3 regions of the Mesorhizobium sp. WSM4983 genome follow, and region 1 is predicted to be linked to each of the others. Evidence: riboswitches for the same ligand, from Rfam matches in the RefSeq annotation. Region 1 holds a riboswitch; each other region holds the start of a gene.
What was found. Region 1 has a riboswitch for thiamine pyrophosphate ahead of thiC (phosphomethylpyrimidine synthase ThiC). Riboswitches for the same ligand answer to the same signal wherever they lie in the genome.
Positions count from the first base shown of each region.

Region 2: another riboswitch for thiamine pyrophosphate. It lies ahead of thiC (phosphomethylpyrimidine synthase ThiC); the one in region 1 lies ahead of thiC (phosphomethylpyrimidine synthase ThiC).
Region 3: another riboswitch for thiamine pyrophosphate. It lies ahead of thiB (thiamine ABC transporter substrate binding subunit); the one in region 1 lies ahead of thiC (phosphomethylpyrimidine synthase ThiC).

Region 1 covers NZ_JARTVM010000001.1:1,280,548-1,286,706, reverse strand. Annotated here, with positions in the region: gene P9254_RS06305 (thiazole synthase) at 1-740, opposite strand, end outside; gene thiS (sulfur carrier protein ThiS) at 745-942, opposite strand; gene thiO (glycine oxidase ThiO) at 939-1,907, opposite strand; gene thiC (phosphomethylpyrimidine synthase ThiC) at 1,904-3,724, opposite strand; TPP riboswitch at 3,837-3,948, opposite strand; gene P9254_RS06285 (beta-galactosidase) at 4,230-6,159, opposite strand, start outside.
Region 2 covers NZ_JARTVM010000018.1:2,136-8,294, reverse strand. Annotated here, with positions in the region: gene thiO (glycine oxidase ThiO) at 1-415, opposite strand, end outside; gene thiC (phosphomethylpyrimidine synthase ThiC) at 412-2,247, opposite strand; TPP riboswitch at 2,351-2,467, opposite strand; gene P9254_RS28115 (hypothetical protein) at 2,785-3,048, opposite strand; gene P9254_RS28110 (metallophosphoesterase family protein) at 3,540-4,877, shown strand; gene P9254_RS28105 (ORC-CDC6 family AAA ATPase) at 4,880-6,159, shown strand, end outside.
Region 3 covers NZ_JARTVM010000002.1:632,729-638,887, reverse strand. Annotated here, with positions in the region: gene P9254_RS10370 (ABC-F family ATP-binding cassette domain-containing protein) at 1-1,798, opposite strand, end outside; gene P9254_RS10365 (thiamine diphosphokinase) at 1,800-2,444, opposite strand; TPP riboswitch at 2,584-2,699, shown strand; gene thiB (thiamine ABC transporter substrate binding subunit) at 2,742-3,749, shown strand; gene thiP (thiamine/thiamine pyrophosphate ABC transporter permease) at 3,966-5,588, shown strand; gene thiQ (thiamine ABC transporter ATP-binding protein) at 5,585-6,159, shown strand, end outside.

The sequences.
Region 1 (6,159 bases):
GAGGGAACGGCCATGTCGCGCGGCTCGAGCAGGCCGGCGCAATAGGCCTCGCGGCCGGCCTCGACCGCCTTGCCGAAGGCCGCGGCCATGGCGGCGGGATCGCCTGCCCTGGCGACGGCCGTGTTGAGCAACACCGCGTCGTAGCCGAGCTCCATCACGGCCGCGGCATGCGAGGGCCGGCCGATGCCGGCATCGACAATCAGCGGAATGCCGGGGAAATGGCCGCGCAGGTTTCGCAGCGCATCGGGGTTCTGCGGCCCGCGGGCGGAGCCGATCGGCGCGCACCAGGGCATCAAGAGCCTGCAGCCGGCGTCGAGCAGGCGCTCGGCAACGATGAGGTCGTCGGTCGTATAGGGAAACACGTCGAAGCCTTCCGAGGCAAGGATCCTTGCGGCTTCGACCAATCCGAAGACGTCGGGCTGCAGCGTATCGTGGTTGCCGATCACTTCCAGCTTGATCCAGTCGGTGCCGAACACCTCGCGCGCCATCCGCGCCGTGGTGACCGCTTCCACCACCGAGTGGCAGCCGGCGGTGTTGGGCAGCACGCGAACGCCGAGCGACTGGACAAGCGACCAGAACTGGCCGCCGGCTTTGCCGCCGGAGGTTTCGCGACGGAGCGACACGGTGACGATCTCCGTGCCGGACGCTTTCACCGCCTCCGCCATGATGGCAGGCGAGGGGTAAAGCGCGGTGCCCAGCAGAAGGCGGGACGAGAGTTTCTGTCCATAGAACTCGAGCATGGGATCAGCCTCCCTTCATCGGTGAGAGGATTTCGATGCGGTCGCCATCGGTGAGCCGGCAGCGGTCCCGTTCCCTGGCCGGTACGACGTCACCGTTCAGTGCGGTTGCCAGCCAGCCGCCTTGGAAATCGAGTTCGCTGAGCAGCGCGGCAAGTGTTTCTGCTGCGACTTCATGGGCTTGGCCGTTAACGGTGAGCTTCAAGGGCAAACTCCTTTGCTCCAGGATCCCAGGATGAGGTCGGCTGCCCGCCGCGCCATGGCCGGGGCGAGCAGGAAGCCGTGGCGGTAGAGGCCGTTGATGCGAATATTCCCGCCGTCGCGCTCGACGCGAGGCAAGTTGTCGGTGAATGCGGGACGCACGCCAACACCGGTTTCGACCAGCTCGGCTTCGCCGAATGCCGGATGCAGCGCATAGGCGGCGCCGAGCAGCTCCATGGTCGAGCGCGCGGTGATCGGGCCTTTGGCATCGCATTCGATCATCGTCGCGCCGACCATGAACAGGTTTTCCGCGCGGGGCACTACATAGACCGAGATGCGCGGATGAAGCAGCCGCACTGGCCGGGCCAGCGAGATCTCGCCCGTTCGCAGCATAAGCATCTCGCCGCGCACGCCGCGCAGTTCCGGTCGCCTGTCACCGCTGCCGGTGCAATCCACCTCAATATCCTGAGATGCGGGCGCCGAGCTGCGGCCGAACTCGACGCGCGCGCCCATCCCGCGCAGCTTGTCGCGCAGGGAAAGCAGCGCCTTGCGTGGGTCGAGATGCGCTTCCTCAGCAAAATACAACCCACGTCGAAACCGGCCGTCGAGGGCCGGCTCGAGTGCCGCGATTTGGCTGGCGTCCAACTGCCTGAAGCCGGACGTTCGGCGGCCGAACCGGTCGAGTTCGCCGGCATCGCGCGCAGACGCCAGCACCAGCGTGCCGCGGCGCGAGACATGGCCGGGCAAGGCCGCGTCCCACCAATCGGCTGCGTCGCGTCCGAGCGTCAGCACCGTCTCTTCGGCGCTCTCGCGCTCGCACCAGGGCGCGAGCATGCCGCCGGCCTGCCAGGAGGCATTGCCGGCGATCTCGAGGCGTTTCTCGACAAGGGTCACCTCGGCGCCGCGCGTTGCCAGCTCGTGCGCGAGTGTCAATCCGGCGACGCCAGCGCCGCGAACGAGCACCTTCATGGGGTGTCCGTGCGCTCGGAGGTGCTGTCGACCGGTATATAGAGATCGCCGCCGTCGCGGTACTTCGCCGCCATGGCCGCGAGCCCTTCCTTCTGCGCTTCCGCGCGGATGTCATGCGACATCCGCATCGAGCAGAATTTGGGACCGCACATGGAGCAGAAATGCGCCACCTTGTGCGCCTCCTTGGGCAGGGTTTCGTCGTGGAAGGCGCGCGCCGTCTCCGGATCGAGCGACAGGTTGAACTGGTCCTCCCACCGGAACTCGAAGCGCGCCCTCGACAACGCGTCGTCCCTGACCTGGGCGGCCGGATGGCCCTTGGCGAGGTCGGCGGCATGAGCGGCGATCTTGTAGGTGATGACGCCAGTCTTGACGTCGTCGCGGTCGGGCAGGCCGAGATGCTCCTTCGGCGTGACGTAGCAGAGCATCGACGTTCCGAACCAGCCGATCATCGCCGCGCCGATGCCCGATGTGATGTGGTCATAGCCCGGCGCGATGTCGGTGGTGAGCGGCCCGAGCGTGTAGAACGGCGCTTCGCCACAGACCGCGAGCTGCTTGTCCATGTTTTGCTTGATCTTGTGCATCGGCACGTGGCCGGGGCCCTCGATCATCACCTGGCAGTCCTTGGACCAGGCGATCTTGGTGAGCTCTCCGAGCGTTTCCAGCTCGGCGAACTGGGCCGCGTCATTGGCATCGGCGATCGAGCCGGGGCGAAGGCCGTCGCCGAGCGAGAACGCCACGTCATAGGCCCGGGCGATGTCGCAGATCTCCTCGAAATGCTCGTAGAGAAAACTCTCCTGGTGGTGATGCAGGCACCACTTGGCCATGATCGAGCCGCCGCGCGACACGATGCCGGTGACGCGGTCGACGGTCAGCGGGATATAGGGCAGGCGCACGCCGGCATGGATCGTGAAATAGTCCACGCCCTGCTCGGCCTGCTCGATGAGGGTGTCGCGGAACACCTCCCAGGTCAGTTCCTCGGCGACGCCGCCGACTTTCTCCAGCGCCTGGTAGATCGGCACCGTGCCGATCGGCACCGGCGAATTGCGCACGATCCATTCGCGGATGTTGTGGATGTTGCGCCCGGTCGAGAGGTCCATTACCGTATCGGCGCCCCAGCGGATCGCCCACACCATCTTCTCGACCTCTTCGGCCATCGACGAGGTGACGGCGGAGTTGCCGATATTGGCGTTGATCTTGACCAGAAAATTGCGGCCGATGATCATCGGCTCGCTTTCCGGGTGGTTGATGTTGGACGGGATGATGGCGCGGCCGCGCGCCACCTCGTCGCGCACGAATTCCGGGGTGACGAAATCGGGGATCGCGGCGCCGAAGCTCTCGCCATCGCGCTGGAGTTTCGAACGCAACTGCTCCCGGCCGAGGTTCTCGCGGATGGCGACGAACTCCATCTCAGGCGTGATGATGCCGGCGCGCGCATAGGCGAGCTGGGTGACGGCGCGGCCGCCGGCCGCGCGCAACGGTCTGTTGCGAACCGGGAATTCCGGCGTCAGGCGATCGGCTGAGACGAAGCCGTTGTCTTCCGGCTTGATCGTGCGGCCCTCGTAGCGCCCCACGTCTCCGCGCGCCTCGATCCATGCCTCGCGCAGCCGTGGCAAGCCACGCTCGATGTCGGTTTTCACCGTGGCATCCGTGTAGGGGCCGGACGAGTCGTAGACAGTGACCGGCGGCTCGCCGGCGCTCGGGTGGACCGAGATCTCGCGCATCGGCACCCGCAGCTCCGGGTGAAGCTGACCGGGTTTGTGGACCTTCTTCGAAGCTGGGAGTTCGCCGACGGTGACGGTCGGGGTGTGGGCATTCATGAGTGAGCCTCCTTGCTCGAGTGCAACGGAGACCCAGTCCACGCGATGAGGAGGAAGTGACGCTTCGCTTAGAATGCGGGCACTGCCCGAATGCCGAAGCCGGATTGCCGACCCGCGAAGCCTCGCACCGTCCCTACGCCAGTATGAACTGGATCAGGTTCAACGGGTCACTGCGCGCGATAGCAGTATCTCAGCCCCTTGCCGGGACTCCCCTGGTGAGGCGCCTAGGTTGGACGATGCGACGCTATCCTGTCAACTCGACTTCATGACTTCTCCAGCCTCGAACAAGCGACGAGAAGTGGCGCAGCCACGCAGCTTTGGTCGAGCATCTCTTACATCGACGCCCATTGAGCCACGACCTTGCGCGCGTCGAGCTGGCAGTCGGGGCCCACTTGTCATCCGCCAAGGAAACGCTTTTGCGATCCCTTGTGGCGGCGGATTGAAGAACGCATTTTTCGCCTCGAAGAGCATCTGTTCGGCGTCTATGGACGCTGGTTCGATTTGTTCAGGACCGAATTATTGCGCAGCCGTAAGGGTCGAGTTGCAGCGTTCCTTCAACGGCCTTGCCCGTCAGCAGGTCGAGGCCCTTTGGGACGTCGGTTACGATCACGGCGACTTCCGTGGTGTTCAGCACGAACATCAGCCGGCGGTCGTCGGCTTCCCTGACAGAGACCTCCACCCCGGCAGGCAGGTCGGGCAGCAAAGGCGCTATACCGGCTTTGGCCAGCACGACATCGACAAGCTTCTCCGTCAGTTGCGGCGTGAGATACGTGCCGACATAGACAACCCGACCTTGCCCGACCTTGCGGGCGGTGATTGCCGGAGAGCCGGCGGCGAAGCGGTTCGACCAGACGCCGAGCACCTCGGTGTCAGGCGCTACGTCAAGCACCTCGTACAAATGCGCAGCCTGGAATTCTTCATTGCCAAGGGTGAACAGGTATTTGCGTTCCGCGGACGAGGCCGGGAGGGGCGGCGGTGCATAGGTGCCCATCGGAGCCGGACGAAACAGCGGAAACAGGCCGCTGGCGCCTTCGGGAACGACGCGGCCGAACTCCGCCACCCTGACGCCGCTCAGGGCTGCAAGGGCCTTGCCGGGGGCCTGCTCGCGAATGATGTGGTTGTTCTCGTCCCTCGTCCCGCTCAATGCCGACAGGATCAGCGTACCGCCGTGGCGGACGAAGGTTTCGACAGCCTCGTTCCATTCATCCTTCCACATCACCCAATGCGGGACGTAGAGCGCCTTGAGCCGCGAAAGATCGTCTTCGGGATGAATGAACCCGCATGCAATGCCGTTCTGATAGCAGTGGCGATGAAACAGCGTCGCGTCTTCGAGCGGACTGGGGAGGCCGATCGGATAGGTCTTGTGAGCCTCCTGGTTATCGAAGTCCGCGCCGGCGATGCCGAGGTCCATGCGCACTGCGGTGCCAAGAATCTGCTCCTTCGCGGCGGCGATCTCATGGAAGAAGCGGCTCGCCTCGTCATAGCGGCGGCGCGGCACGTCGTCGTGATCGATGACGCCCATCCAGTAGATCTCGGCGCCGAAATGCGCGGGACGCCAACGAAAGAACATGACACCGTCGGCGCCGCGCGCCACCGAAGTCATGGCCATGCGACGCATCTCGCCGGGCTCCGGCGTCATCGTCGAGAAGCCGGGCTGGCTGCCGAAGCCCGAGGCCTGCTCCGGAACGATGAAGTTGCCGGAATAGGCGCGGCATATATCGAGATGGAGGGCCTGGGTCGCCGCATGCCCGCCGGTTCGGCGCATCTCGTCATAGAGCATCGGATAGATGTCGAAGCCGATGAAATCGAGGTCCTGTCCGAACTGACCGCGGAAGTCGATGTCGGCAAGCTGGCCAAGATTGTGGAAGATGAACCAGTCCGGATTGGCGGCGCGCAGGATCTCGACCTGGTCGTGTTGGAAGGCCGCGGTCGCGGCGGCCAGAAAGCGATGGTAGTCCTGCACGTGGCCGGGGCTGGGGTAGGACGGCATGAGCGGTCTCGGCAGGTCGATCTGCGAGAAATCGTCGTAGGCCGTCGCCCAGAAGTGGCCGCCCCAGGCGAAGTTCAACGCCTCAATGGTGCCATAGGCCTTCTGCAGGTATTTCTGGAACTCCAGCCTTGTCGAAGGCGCGAACGATTCCGACACCGTGGTGTTGAGCTCGTTGTCCGTCTGCCAGCCGATCACACGCGGGTTGTGCCGATAATGCTCGGCCATGGCGCGGGTGATGCGGCGGCTGTGGGCGCGGAATACCGGGCTTGTGGTGTCGGCATGCTGGCGCGATCCGTGGCTTGAGGCCCGCCCGTTCATGTCAACGCGCAGCACTTCGGGATAGTTGACGGTGAGCCAGCGGGGAGGGGTGGCTGTCGGCGTGCACATGATCGTGTCGATCCCCGCGCGGCCGAGAAGTTCGATCGCGCGATCGAACAGGCCGAAC
Region 2 (6,159 bases), on a different contig from region 1:
GGTCGAGGTGAGCCTCGTCGGGGAAGAGCAATCCACGCCGGAAGCGGCCGGCGAGGTCGGGTTCCAGGAGCGCAATTTCGTTTTCATCGACGCGCCGATGCCCTGACGTGCGACTGGCGAACCGGTCAAGCTCACCGGCATCACGCGGCGCGGCCACGACCAATGTCCCGGCCCGTGTCACCTGACCCGACAGCACCGCATCCCACCAGTCGGCAGCATCGCGTCCGAGATCCAGCACCGGCTGCTCCGCGCTTTCGCGCTCGCACCATGGCGCCAGCATGCCGCCGGCGAACCACGACGCGTTGCCACCAAGGCCATGCCGCATCTCGGCGACGGTGACCGTCGCGCCGCGGGCGGCGAGTTCGAAAGCGACGGTGAGGCCGGCAACGCCGGCCCCTTTGACGAGCACCCTCATGATGGTTTGGGAGCCTCTGGCACGACCGGTACGCCAGTCTCGTCCGCCTGCATGTAGAGATCGCCGCCCTCCCGGTATTTTGCCGCCATTGCCGCCATGCCTTCCTTCTGGGCCTCGGCACGGATGTCGTGGGAAATGCGCATGGAGCAGAATTTCGGCCCGCACATCGAACAAAAATGTGCCAGCTTGTGCGCCTCCTTGGGCAAGGTCTGGTCGTGGAAGGACCGTGCGGTTTCGGGGTCGAGCGACAGGTTGAACTGGTCCTCCCAGCGGAACTCGAAGCGCGCGCGCGAAAGGGCATCATCCCTGGTTTTCGCTGCCGGATGGCCCTTCGCCAGATCGGCTGCATGGGCGGCTATCTTGTAGGTGATCACGCCAATCTTGACGTCGTTGCGGTCGGGAAGGCCGAGATGCTCTTTCGGCGTGACGTAGCAAAGCATTGCGGTGCCGAACCAGCCTATCATGGCGGCACCTATCCCTGAGGTGATGTGGTCATAGCCCGGCGCGATGTCGGTCGTCAGCGGCCCCAACGTGTAGAACGGCGCCTCACCGCACACTGCGAGCTGCTTGTCCATGTTCTGCTTGATCTTGTGCATGGGGACATGGCCCGGGCCTTCGATCATCACCTGGCAGTCCTTTGCCCAGGCAATCTTGGTGAGTTCTCCAAGTGTTTCCAGTTCGGCGAATTGCGCCGCGTCGTTCGCATCGGCGATTGAACCGGGACGAAGGCCGTCGCCGAGCGAGAAGGAGACGTCATAGGCTCTGGCGATGTCGCAGATCTCCTCGAAATGCTCGTAGAGGAAGCTCTCCCGGTGATGGTGCAGGCACCATTTGGCCATGATCGAGCCGCCGCGCGAGACGATGCCCGTGACCCGGTCGACGGTCAGCGGGATGTAGTGCAGCCGCACGCCGGCGTGGATGGTGAAATAGTCGACGCCTTGCTCGGCCTGCTCGATCAGCGTGTCGCGGTAGACCTCCCAGTTCAGATCCTCGGCGATGCCGTTGACCTTTTCCAGCGCCTGATAGAGCGGCACCGTACCGATCGGCACCGGCGCATTGCGCACGATCCAGTCGCGGATGTTGTGGATGTTGCGGCCGGTCGACAGGTCCATCACCGTGTCCGCGCCCCAGCGGATAGCCCAGACCATTTTTTCGACCTCTTCGGCCATCGACGATGTGACAGCCGAGTTACCGATGTTGGCGTTGATCTTGACCAGAAAATTGCGACCGATGATCATCGGCTCGCTCTCGGGATGATTGATGTTGGCGGGAATGATTGCGCGCCCGCGCGCCACCTCGTCGCGCACGAATTCGGGTGTGACGAAATCTGGGATCGCCGCGCCGAAGGCTTCGCCGTCGCGTTGCAGCTTGCCGCGCATCACCTCGCGGCCGAGATTCTCGCGGATGGCTACGAACTCCATTTCTGGCGTGATGATGCCGGCGCGCGCATAGGCAAGTTGGGTCACCGCCTTGCCCTGCTTGGCCTTGAGCGGCCGATTGCGTATCGGAAATTCCGGTGTCAGGCGCTCGCCGGTGGCGAATCCATTGTCTTCCGGCCGGACGTGGCGGCCGTCATAGGCTTCGACATCGCCACGCGCCGTGACCCATTCGTGGCGAAGCCGGGCAAGGCCTTTTTCGATGCTGGTTTCGACTGATGGATCGGTGTAGGGGCCGGACGGATCGTAGACGGTGACGGGCGGTTCGCCGGCCGTCGGATGGACGGAAATCTCGCGCATCGGCACCCTGATCTGCGGGTAGAGGACGCCGGGCTTGTGGATTTTCCGCGAGGCGGGCAGTGGTCCCGTCGATACGGCGGGGGTGAGGGCATTCATCGTGAGGCTCCTTTGCTCATGCATTGGAGACCCAGTTCTGTGCCGGAAGGATGAAAAGACGCTTCTGTAGACCTGCTGCAACAGGACCTCGGGCGTAAACTCCCGCAAAGCGCTTGCACCGTCCCTACGCCAGTATGAACTGGATCAGGTTCAACGGGTCACTGCGCCGCGAAAGCCAGCAGTATCTCAGCCCCTTGCCGGGACTCCCCTGGTGAATGCCTTAGGTTGAACGGGCTGACGCTATCTTGTCAAGCGCATTCGGGCGCCTTCGGCCGGTGGCGACGACCGGCGGCCAGCCGGGCGGAGAGCTCGCGCATGCATCGGGGACAAGTCACGCCCCGTAGACCGGGGCTGAATGGCCAAAGCCTCATTCGCTTCGTGAAGGATGGAGAAACTGTATTGGCCATGTGCGCGTATCGACCAAGTAGCTCAGGCGGTCACGGATGTGGTTATTCTGGTCGAAGGTGACGAACGGCCTTGGGGGTCACCTCCTTTAGGATTCAGAGGTTGGAAGACGGCTTCTCGCGATCACGGCCATCAGGAAATACCTGTCTTCGGCTCAACCTCGACATGGCGTCCGATCGACCGCAGATATACAGCTATCTCGTTCATGAGATGATCGCGTTCGCCGTAGATTTCAGCAATCCTACGCAGCTGTGGCTCGACGGCCCTCCGTTGCGCTGGCGTGAAATCAGCATCGCCAAAGACGTATCCCAAGTTGCCAATCGCGCAAATTTTGCAGCCGGCGTCCACAACTGCTTGTACGAATGCCGGAATGTCTTTTTCTTGCATGGTCTTCATGTCGAACCTCTCGTGAATGGCGTGCTTGCGCCCCAATCTGCCTTTTCAGCGTGTCCTCTGGGCGGCGCAAGCCCTGAGCGTGACTGTGCACGGGCAACCTCGACTATCCCATCTGCCACGCTCTTTAGAATCGGTGGGGTCTGGTGATCGCAGGCTGGGCCACTCAAAAGCCTGCAAGAAGAAAGTCATGGCGACCATTGCTCAAGATCGCAAGGGTGCGTGCAAGACCTTCCGTTGGCAGTCATGCACGCTCGCTCAGAGATAGTCCGGCCGCGGAAATTCTCCCTTATTCGTAAGAAAGCTCATTGAGCAACTGGGCATTGAGCAACTGGGTCTCACGTCACGGGTCTCGTGTGCTTCACAGCCGAAAAATAGCCGCCGTGGCAATTCTCGAAAAGTGCAGGCTACCTCGTTAAGGACACTGCGGATGATCGTTCGCGCTTGGCAAAAGCGAACGGATTAGTCTATGGCTCTCGGCAGGGGGGCGAGTTATGCGGCGGGTGCGAATCCTTCAAGTAGGCGATATTCACTATCCGGACTGGCATCCTTCCTCTAGCAACATCGATGCCAAGGATAGCAAGTTCGCTCCGAAAATAACGCAGAAGCTACGCGCGTCTTCGCTGCGTGCCGTCTTGACGAAACTTCGGCGGCTGACGACTTCGAAGCCCTTGGATTCGATCGCCTTCATGGGGGATTTCACGAGCCGTGGCGACAAGACCTTCATTGCTTCGGCATTCCAGCATTTCACGTTGCTCTGCCGCGCACAGGGACGCAGTTCAAAGGCGCTTCCGTTGATATTCGTACCGGGAAATCACGATGTGAACCGTGATGACGCGCGCGAACTTGGACCGACTGAGAAATTCAGCGAAATGGCGAGTTTAGCCGCCCGCTTGGGTTGGCAGACCGTTCCCGTGGACCAACCCGTGCACTTCAGACTTCCGACAGGATCCGCAGGCGCAAACTTCATCCTCGTCAACACAGCGATAGGCAGTTGGGAGCTTCAAAACCTTCCCGCGTTCCTTCGTGATCGTCTCGAGGCACTCAGTCCTTCTACAGAGCCTCTAGATCTCGGCTCGCCGGACATCTCGGGACATTCGCCCGCGACACCTCCCAGCGATCCAGACAAGGAGGCGTCCGACGACGAGTATTACGGTCAGATGGACACGCCATACATCTCGCGTGAGATGCTTGCAGGCCTACAGGAATTGCTCCAGCAGCCCGACATGCGTTACGGCATCATAATCGGCCATCACAATCTGCTGCCACAAAAGACTCCGCGCATTACGCCATACGCGGAGATGCTCAACAGCGGATTTGTCAGAACTCAGCTGCTGCAGGGCAACAAGCCTATCGTCTACCTGCATGGACACATACATGCTGATCCGGTCGAGATCGTCAACGATCCAAGGTTTCCGGACGGCAAATTGATCTGCATCTCAGCACCAGAGATACAGTCAGGTTTCAATGAGCTCGTCTTCTTCACGACCGATCAGGGAGAGCTCGTCGGCATCCGACTTATACCCTACCGCACCAATGTCGCCGACGGGACGGTCATGGAAGGCGAACATTGCTTTATTTCGACCATGTCCAACGGCAAGGCCTTTCTGAACAACGACACGTTTGACCTGCTGCGCCGACTGCGCGACCATGCCACCAGGCGCGGGAATGGGTTACTCTTCTGGGACGAGATCACTGAGATTGCTGCCTCCGCCGAGCTCGGGCTAGATCTGGAAGACTCTCTTCTGATGCTCCAAGCGGCGCGCTTCATCGAGATAGACGGCCTCACCAAGGCAAACTCGGCTTGGCGCATTAAGGTAAGGGACGAATAGCGATGGAGAATCCGTTCGGCCCCAACAGGATCGAGTACGAAAGCCGCCCGATACTGTGGTTCAGTCAGAAGTCGGCGTTGATTTCTGCCGCCGCCAAGCCGGTCTTCGTCGCAGGGACGAGAGGCAGCGGCAAGACCAGCATTCTTCGCTCGCTTTCCACAGTCCATATTCTTGAAGACAAAAGTCTCTCGGACCAAGTCGGCAAGCTCGCTTGGTATGGCGTCTTCTTCCAGCTCAATGAGACATTCTCGCCCCTAATCGACAACGCCGTTCTGAACCTCATTCCGGAGCGGATACGCTTCGACACGGCCGCCGTGATCCCGCGGCAATTCGTAATCTTCTCTCACTATCTGGAGCTGAAGATAGTCGAACGCCTGCTCGAGAGCATCGGCCAGCTCAGACGCGACGGCCACTTGAAATACCGGGCCTCCGAAGATAGGGACGTCGCCCTGGCACTGCATCGCGAAGTGCTGCACTTCATACCCCAACCTGCCCGTCTCGACTTCTTCAGCATCGATGAGCTGCGGGGTGGGATAACCCGGTACGTCGACGAATGCTTCAACGCGTTCTTCTTTGCCGCCGATGCCGGAGCGACCGGCTTCAGAGCAACAGACCCTGGCGCGATCATTAACAAGGTCGCGACCGCGATCACTCCACTTTTAAATGGCCCATCTTTCGCCGGTGACAGGGCGCCCTTCTTCAAGATACTGATTGACGACTGTGAAGCACTGACACCGCTCCAACAGCAGTTCCTGAACACCTTGGTGAGAAAGACGCGCGGCAACGTGAAATGGGTCCTCGCCTACATCGGCGGCCTCTACGACACGATCCGGACGATCATACCCGGCCAGTCGCTCTCGAATGCTGACCGGGACGTCGAGAATCTTGATTCAGTCGATCCGAGGGAGTTCGCCACGCTGTGCGAGAACGTGTCGTCGCTTCGGCTGTACTATGCGCTTCCTGACCATCTGCGGAGTGATCTCGAGCGCAACGATGCGCTCAGCGCGTTTTCGCTCAAAAACCGGCTGGGGCGGCTTTCCGTCAATGACATCATCGAGCGGGTTATCATATCGGGTCATTCCGAGGGCAGAGAAGAGCTTGTGGCACTTGCTGATGCAGCACGTGAATTCCTCTCCGTGAATTTGAGGACGGCGGATCAGCAGCAATTCCTTCTTGATCGAAAAGCGCGCCCTTATGCCGAAGGGCTGGCGCTCGCGCTCATGAACCCGGAAATTAAGCGCCGGCCCATGAGCAAGGCGGATGCTTCAAATCTGAAGAGGTC
Region 3 (6,159 bases), on a different contig from region 1:
CGCGCAGCATCTCCAACTCCAGCCACTCTTCCTCAAGTGAGGCCAGCGTGGTGCGCTCCTTGCCCAACGCCGCAATGGTCTTCTGGAACGAGACCGGATCGCGCTCATAGAAGGACGGATCCGCGATATTGTTCTCCAGCCTTGAGATGGACGCGCTCACCGCCTCGATCTTCTTCGGCAGGGATTCCAGCGCGAATTTCTGCTTGAAGGAGAGCTTCTTGGCCGGGCTTTTAGCGCTGGTCTGTTCGGCCCTGGCCGTCGCTTCGTTCGCTTCAGCCTTCGGCCTTGCCTTGCGCTCCTCCAGCTTCGAGCCGCCGCGTTGCGCCAGCATGTCGGAATAGCCGCCGGCATATTCGATCCAGCGTCCGGCGCCGTTGGGCGCGATCACGCTGGTGACTGTGCGGTCAAGGAAATCGCGATCATGGCTGACCAGGACGACCGTTCCGGCAAAGCCGGCGACCAGTTCCTGCAGCAGCTCCAGCGTCTCCATGTCGAGGTCGTTGGTCGGCTCGTCGAGCACCAAAAGGTTCGCCGGCCGCGCCAGCACCCGGGCCAGCAGCAGTCGCGCCCGCTCGCCGCCCGAAAGCTCGCGCACCGGCGTGCGCGCCTGCTCCGGCTTGAAAAGAAAATCCTTCATATAGGAGACGACGTGGCGCTGCTCGCCATTGACCACAAGGTTCTCGCCGCGCCCGTCGGTCAGGTAATTCGCCAGCGTCTCCAGCGGGTCGACGGCCTCGCGCTTCTGGTCGAGTGTTGCGATTTCCAGATTGACGCCGAGCCGCACGGTGCCGGCATCCGGCGGCAGCTCGCCGGTCAGCATCTTGAGAAGCGTCGTCTTGCCGACGCCGTTCGGCCCGACAAGGCCGACGCGATCGCCGCGCTGAATACGGGTCGAAAAGCCCTTGACCACGGTGAGGTCGCCAAAACTCTTCTCGATGCCCTTGGCTTCGATCACCAGCTTGCCGGATTCAGCGGCGTCGCTTGCCACCATCGTCGCCGAACCCTCGGCGCCGCGATGGCTGCGAAAACGCTGGCGCATGGCCTGCAGCTCGCCGAGCCGGCGCATGTTGCGCTTGCGCCTGGCGGTCACGCCATAGCGCAGCCAATGCTCCTCGCGCACGATCTGGCGGCCGAGCTTGTGCTGTTCGCGCTCTTCCTCTTCAAGCACCTGGTCGCGCCATTCCTCAAAGTGCGCGAACCCCTTGTCCAGCCGGCGCGTCTGGCCGCGGTCGAGCCAGACGGTGGCGCGCGAGACGCGCTCGAGAAAGCGGCGGTCGTGCGAGATCAGGATCACGGCCGACGAGGTGCGGGCAAGCTCTTCTTCCAGCCATTCGATGACCGACAGGTCGAGATGATTGGTCGGCTCGTCGAGGAGCAGGATATCGGGCTCCGGCGCCATGACGCGGGCGAGTGCTGCGCGGCGCGCCTCGCCGCCGGAAAGGTCGTTCGGCCGCTCCTCGCCGGTCAGGCCGAGATGCTCCATCAGATAAGTGGCGCGATGCGGGTCGTCGGCCGGCCCGAGGCCGGCTTCGACATAGGCGCGCACGCTGGCGAAGCCATCCATATCGGGCATTTGCGGCAGGTAGCGCACCGTTGCCGAGGGCTGGCGGAATACTTCGCCGTCCTGCGGTTCGATCAGCCCCGCGACGATCTTGAGCAGCGTCGACTTGCCCGAACCGTTGCGGCCTACAAGCGCGATCTTCTCGCCGGCGGAGGCGCTCAGTGCCGCGCCGTCGAGCAGCGGCGTGCCGCCAAAAGTCAGTTTTATGCCATCCAGATTGAGAAGAGGCGGGGCCATGTCAGCTTTCGGGAAGAGGATAGGGGTGGGCGAGCAGCAGCGCCCGGCCACGCTCGAGCGCGATCTCGAGCCGACCCTTGATCTCATTTGATATGGTAAGCGATGAGCCGAACGCCACCTCGACACCGTCCAGCGGCCATTTGGCGCCTGAGACCGTCAGGCCGGCGAGGTCGGAGAAGCCGAGCACCGAGAACAGCGTGCCCTCGGCGTAGTCGAAGCCGGCTTTGCCCGGCAGGATGGGCACGCCCTCCTGGGCGCCGCTGGTCAGCAGCACGGTCGTGCCCGCCTCGGCCAGCCGCACGCTTAGAGCCAAATGCAGAAAGGCATGATCGGCGCGCTTGCCGCCGAAGGCGCCGGCCAGCACCAGGCTGGTGGCGCCGCGCGCCAGCGCCTCGGCAATGGCGAGCTCGCCGTCGGTCATGTCCTTCTCGGTCGGGAAAATCTTGCGCGGCACGGCGGCCAGATTCTCCGGCAGGTTTGGCGGTACCGAGTCGAAATCTCCGACCCAGAGCTCCGGCAGGAGGCCAAGCATATGGGCATGGCCGATACCGGCATCGGCGGCGATGATGCGGGAGCCTTCGATCTGGCGATCGAGGCGAGGCGTGCGGACGAGATCGCCGCCAAGCAGGATGGTGAATGTGCCCATGGCCGTCGCCCTTACCAGCCCGGCCCACGAAACGGAAGCGGGCGCGTCCAAACGGAATCGCGCTTCGCTACCGCGGTGAACGATGATGATCCCCGGAAACTTCCGCTTGCGCGCCGCATCGGCCGGGCCTATGTCTCGAAATGCTCTAACGGGGTGCCGGACGCTGATTTTGCGAACCGGCTGAGAGGCAACGAAAGCCAACCCGCTGAACCTGATCCGGTTTGTACCGGCGGAGGGATTAGACGTTTCGGACCATCCGACGCCTCAATTCCTTTAACGCGAACGAAGGAGGCGCCGATGCGCTCGCTATTGTCCAACCTTGTTCTTGCAGTCGGCCTTGTTTCGCTTTTGGCAGGCGGACCTGCCGAGGCTAAAGACAAGCTTACCGTCTACACCTACGAAAGCTTCACCGCCGACTGGGGTCCCGGGCCCGCGGTGAGGAAGGAATTCGAGGCCGAATGCGGCTGCGATCTTGAATTCGTCTCGGTTGCCGACGGCGTGGCACTGCTCAACCGCGTCAAGCTGGAGGGCGCCGGCACCAAGGCTGATGTCGTGCTCGGCCTCGATACCAACCTGACCGCGGATGCCAAGGCGAGCGGCCTATTCGCGCGGCATGGCGCGGTGGCCGATTTGAATGTGCCCGGCGGCTGGAAAGACGACACTTTCGTGCCTTTCGACTACGGCTATTTCGCCGTCGTCTACGACACCGAAAAGCTGAAGACGCCGCCGAAGAGCTTGAAGGAACTGGTCGAGGGCGCCGGCCCCGACAAGATCATCATCCAGGATCCGCGCACTTCGACGCCGGGCCTCGGGCTGCTGCTGTGGGTCAAGTCGGTCTATGGCGACAAGGCGCCGGAAGCCTGGGCCAAGCTGAAGCCGAAGGTGCTGACCGTGACGCCGGGCTGGAGCGAGGCCTATGGTCTGTTCACCAAGGGCGAGGCGCCGATGGTTCTCTCCTATACCACCTCGCCGGCCTACCACATGGTGGCCGAGAACACCGAGCGCTATCAGGCGGCGTCCTTCGAGGAGGGCGAATATCTGCAGATCGAGGTCGCCGGCATCACCAAAACCGGCGCGAAGAACCCGCTGGCGGAAAAATTCATAGCCTTCATGACCGGGCCCAAGTTCCAGGACATCATCCCGGAGACCAACTGGATGTTCCCGGCCGGCAAGACCGACAAGCCGCTCAACCCGGCCTTCGAAAAGCTGGTGAAGCCGACCAAAACCCTGCTGTTCAGCCCGGACGAGGTGGCGGCCAACCGCAAGGCCTGGGTGGATGAATGGCTGGCGGCGATGAGCAAGTAGGACGCAGGATGGCGCTTGAGCACCCCCCTCTGTCCGGCCGGCCATCTCCCCCGCAAAGGGGGAAATTCGCGGTCATCGGTGATTTCGCTAGCCGCCGACGGTGTAGGAAGAGCGGCAAAGCTGCCAATCTCCCTCCTAGAGTGGGAGATGTCCGGCAAGACAGAGGGGGGCGCGACGGAACGCGGCGTTCGCTAGCTCGAGCCAACGTGGTGCAGCGTGCAATCCACGCCGCGCCCTGACCCTCGCATCACTGCCGGCATCATCGCCCTTGTCGCCATCACTTTGCTCATCGGCGGCGCCTTCGCCGGCCTGATCCTCGAAGGCGCGAGCGGTCCGTCCAGCGCTGCCGCGGCCTTCGACAGCTATCTGCTCCGCGTCGCCCGCTTCACGCTTTGGCAGGCGCTGCTGTCGACATTGCTTTCGGTCTTGCCGGCAGTGTTCGTCGGCCGCGCCCTGTCCAGGCAAACGAACTTTCCCGGACGTCGCCTGATCCTGCAGTTGTTCACGGTGCCGCTGGCGCTGCCGGCCATCGTCGCCGCGCTCGGCGTGTTGGCGCTCTACGGCCGTGCCGGTTATTTTGCCGGCATCCTCGGCACGTTCGGCGGTGAGGAATGGCCGGGCATTTACGGCCTTTCCGGCATCCTGGTCGCGCATGTCTTCTTCAACCTGCCATTGGCCACGCGGCTGTTCCTCGAGGCGCTCGCCACCGTGCCGGCCGACCAGTGGCGGCTGGCGAGCCAGCTCGGTATGGACGCTCGGTCGGCCTTCCGGCTGATCGAATGGCCGGCGCTGCGCACGGCGCTGCCGGGGGTCGCCGGGCTGGTCTTCATGCTGTGCATCACCTCCTTCACCATTGTACTCACGCTGGGTGGCGGGCCGGCGGCGACGACGCTGGAGGTCGCGATCTACCAGGCGCTGCGCTTCGATTTCGATCCCGCGCGGGCCGTAACACTAACGTTTCTGCAGATCCTGCTGACCTTCGTCGTGGTCGCTATGCTGACGCGACTCGGCGCCAACACGGTCGGCGACGCTAATCTGCCGGTAGCGCCACGCCGCTATCTTGCGGCCAGCACCGCCGAGGCCGCGTTGAATGCCGGCCTGATCGTGCTTGCGCTGCTGTTCGTCGCCGCACCGATGGCGGCGACCGTGCTCGCCGGGCTGGAGGCGGATCTCGGCCGGCTGGCCGGCGAGGACGCCGTGCGCCGCGCGACGCTCACCAGCGCCGGGCTCTCCTTTCTCTCGGCGCTGCTTTGCGTGATGCTGTCGCTGTCGCTGGTTGCCGCCCGACGCGCACTGGCCCTGCGGCGCCGCGCGGGCGGCGCCATGTCGCTGCTCGAACGCGCCGCCGACACCGGCGCCGGTTTCGTGCTGGTCGTGCCGCCGATCGTGATCGGCGCCGGCTGGTTCCTGGCTCTGCGCAACATCACCGATGTGTTCGCCATGGCACCCGTCATGGTCGTCGCGGTCAATGCGGTGATGGCAATGCCTTTCGCCATTCGCGCCGTCCGCCCTGCCTATGATGCGGCGAGCGAGCGCCACGAGCGACTCTGCCTGGCGCTCGGCATTTCCGGCTGGAACCGGCTGCGGCTGGTCGACTGGCCGTCGCTGCGGCGGCCCTTGGCCACCGGCTTTGCGTTCGCCATGGCGCTGTCGCTCGGCGATCTCGGCGTGATCGCACTGTTCGGCAGCGATTCCGTCCAGACCTTGCCCTATCTTCTACTCGCGCGCATGGGCAGCTACCGGACCGCCGACGCCGCGGGGCTGGCCTTGCTGCTCGGCCTCGTCTGCCTGCTGCTGGTTGTCGCCGCCGACTGGCTGGGGCGGGAGGCAAAGGCATGACGAGGGATAATAATGGCATCGCGGCCACGAAGGGCCTGGCCGTCACGTTGGACGGCGTATCCTTCAGCTATGGCGAGGCATCCTTCCGGTTCGATGTCGAATTCGCCGCCGGCAGGATCACCGCCATCATGGGGCCGAGCGGTTCAGGCAAGTCGACGCTGCTCAATCTGGTGGCCGGCTTCGAATCACCCAATGCTGGCAAGGTGCTGATCGGCGGGATCGATGTCGACAATGCGCCGCCCTCGGTGCGGCCGGTCTCGATGGTGTTCCAGGAAAACAACCTGTTCGCCCATCTTTCGGTCGAGGGCAATGTCGGGCTTGGCCGCTCGCCATCGCTCAAGCTCACGGCCGACGACCACCGCGCGGTCGCGGACGCGCTGGGGCGTGTCGGTCTCGCCGGCAAGGAAAAGCGGTTGCCGCGCGAGCTTTCCGGCGGCGAGCGGCAGCGCGTCGCGCTGGCGCGGGTGCTCATACGGGACCGTCCGGTGCTTCTGCTCGACGAGCCTTTCGCCTCGCTCGGCCCGGCGCTGCGCGAAGACATGCTCGATCTCGTGGCCGGCATCCACGCCGA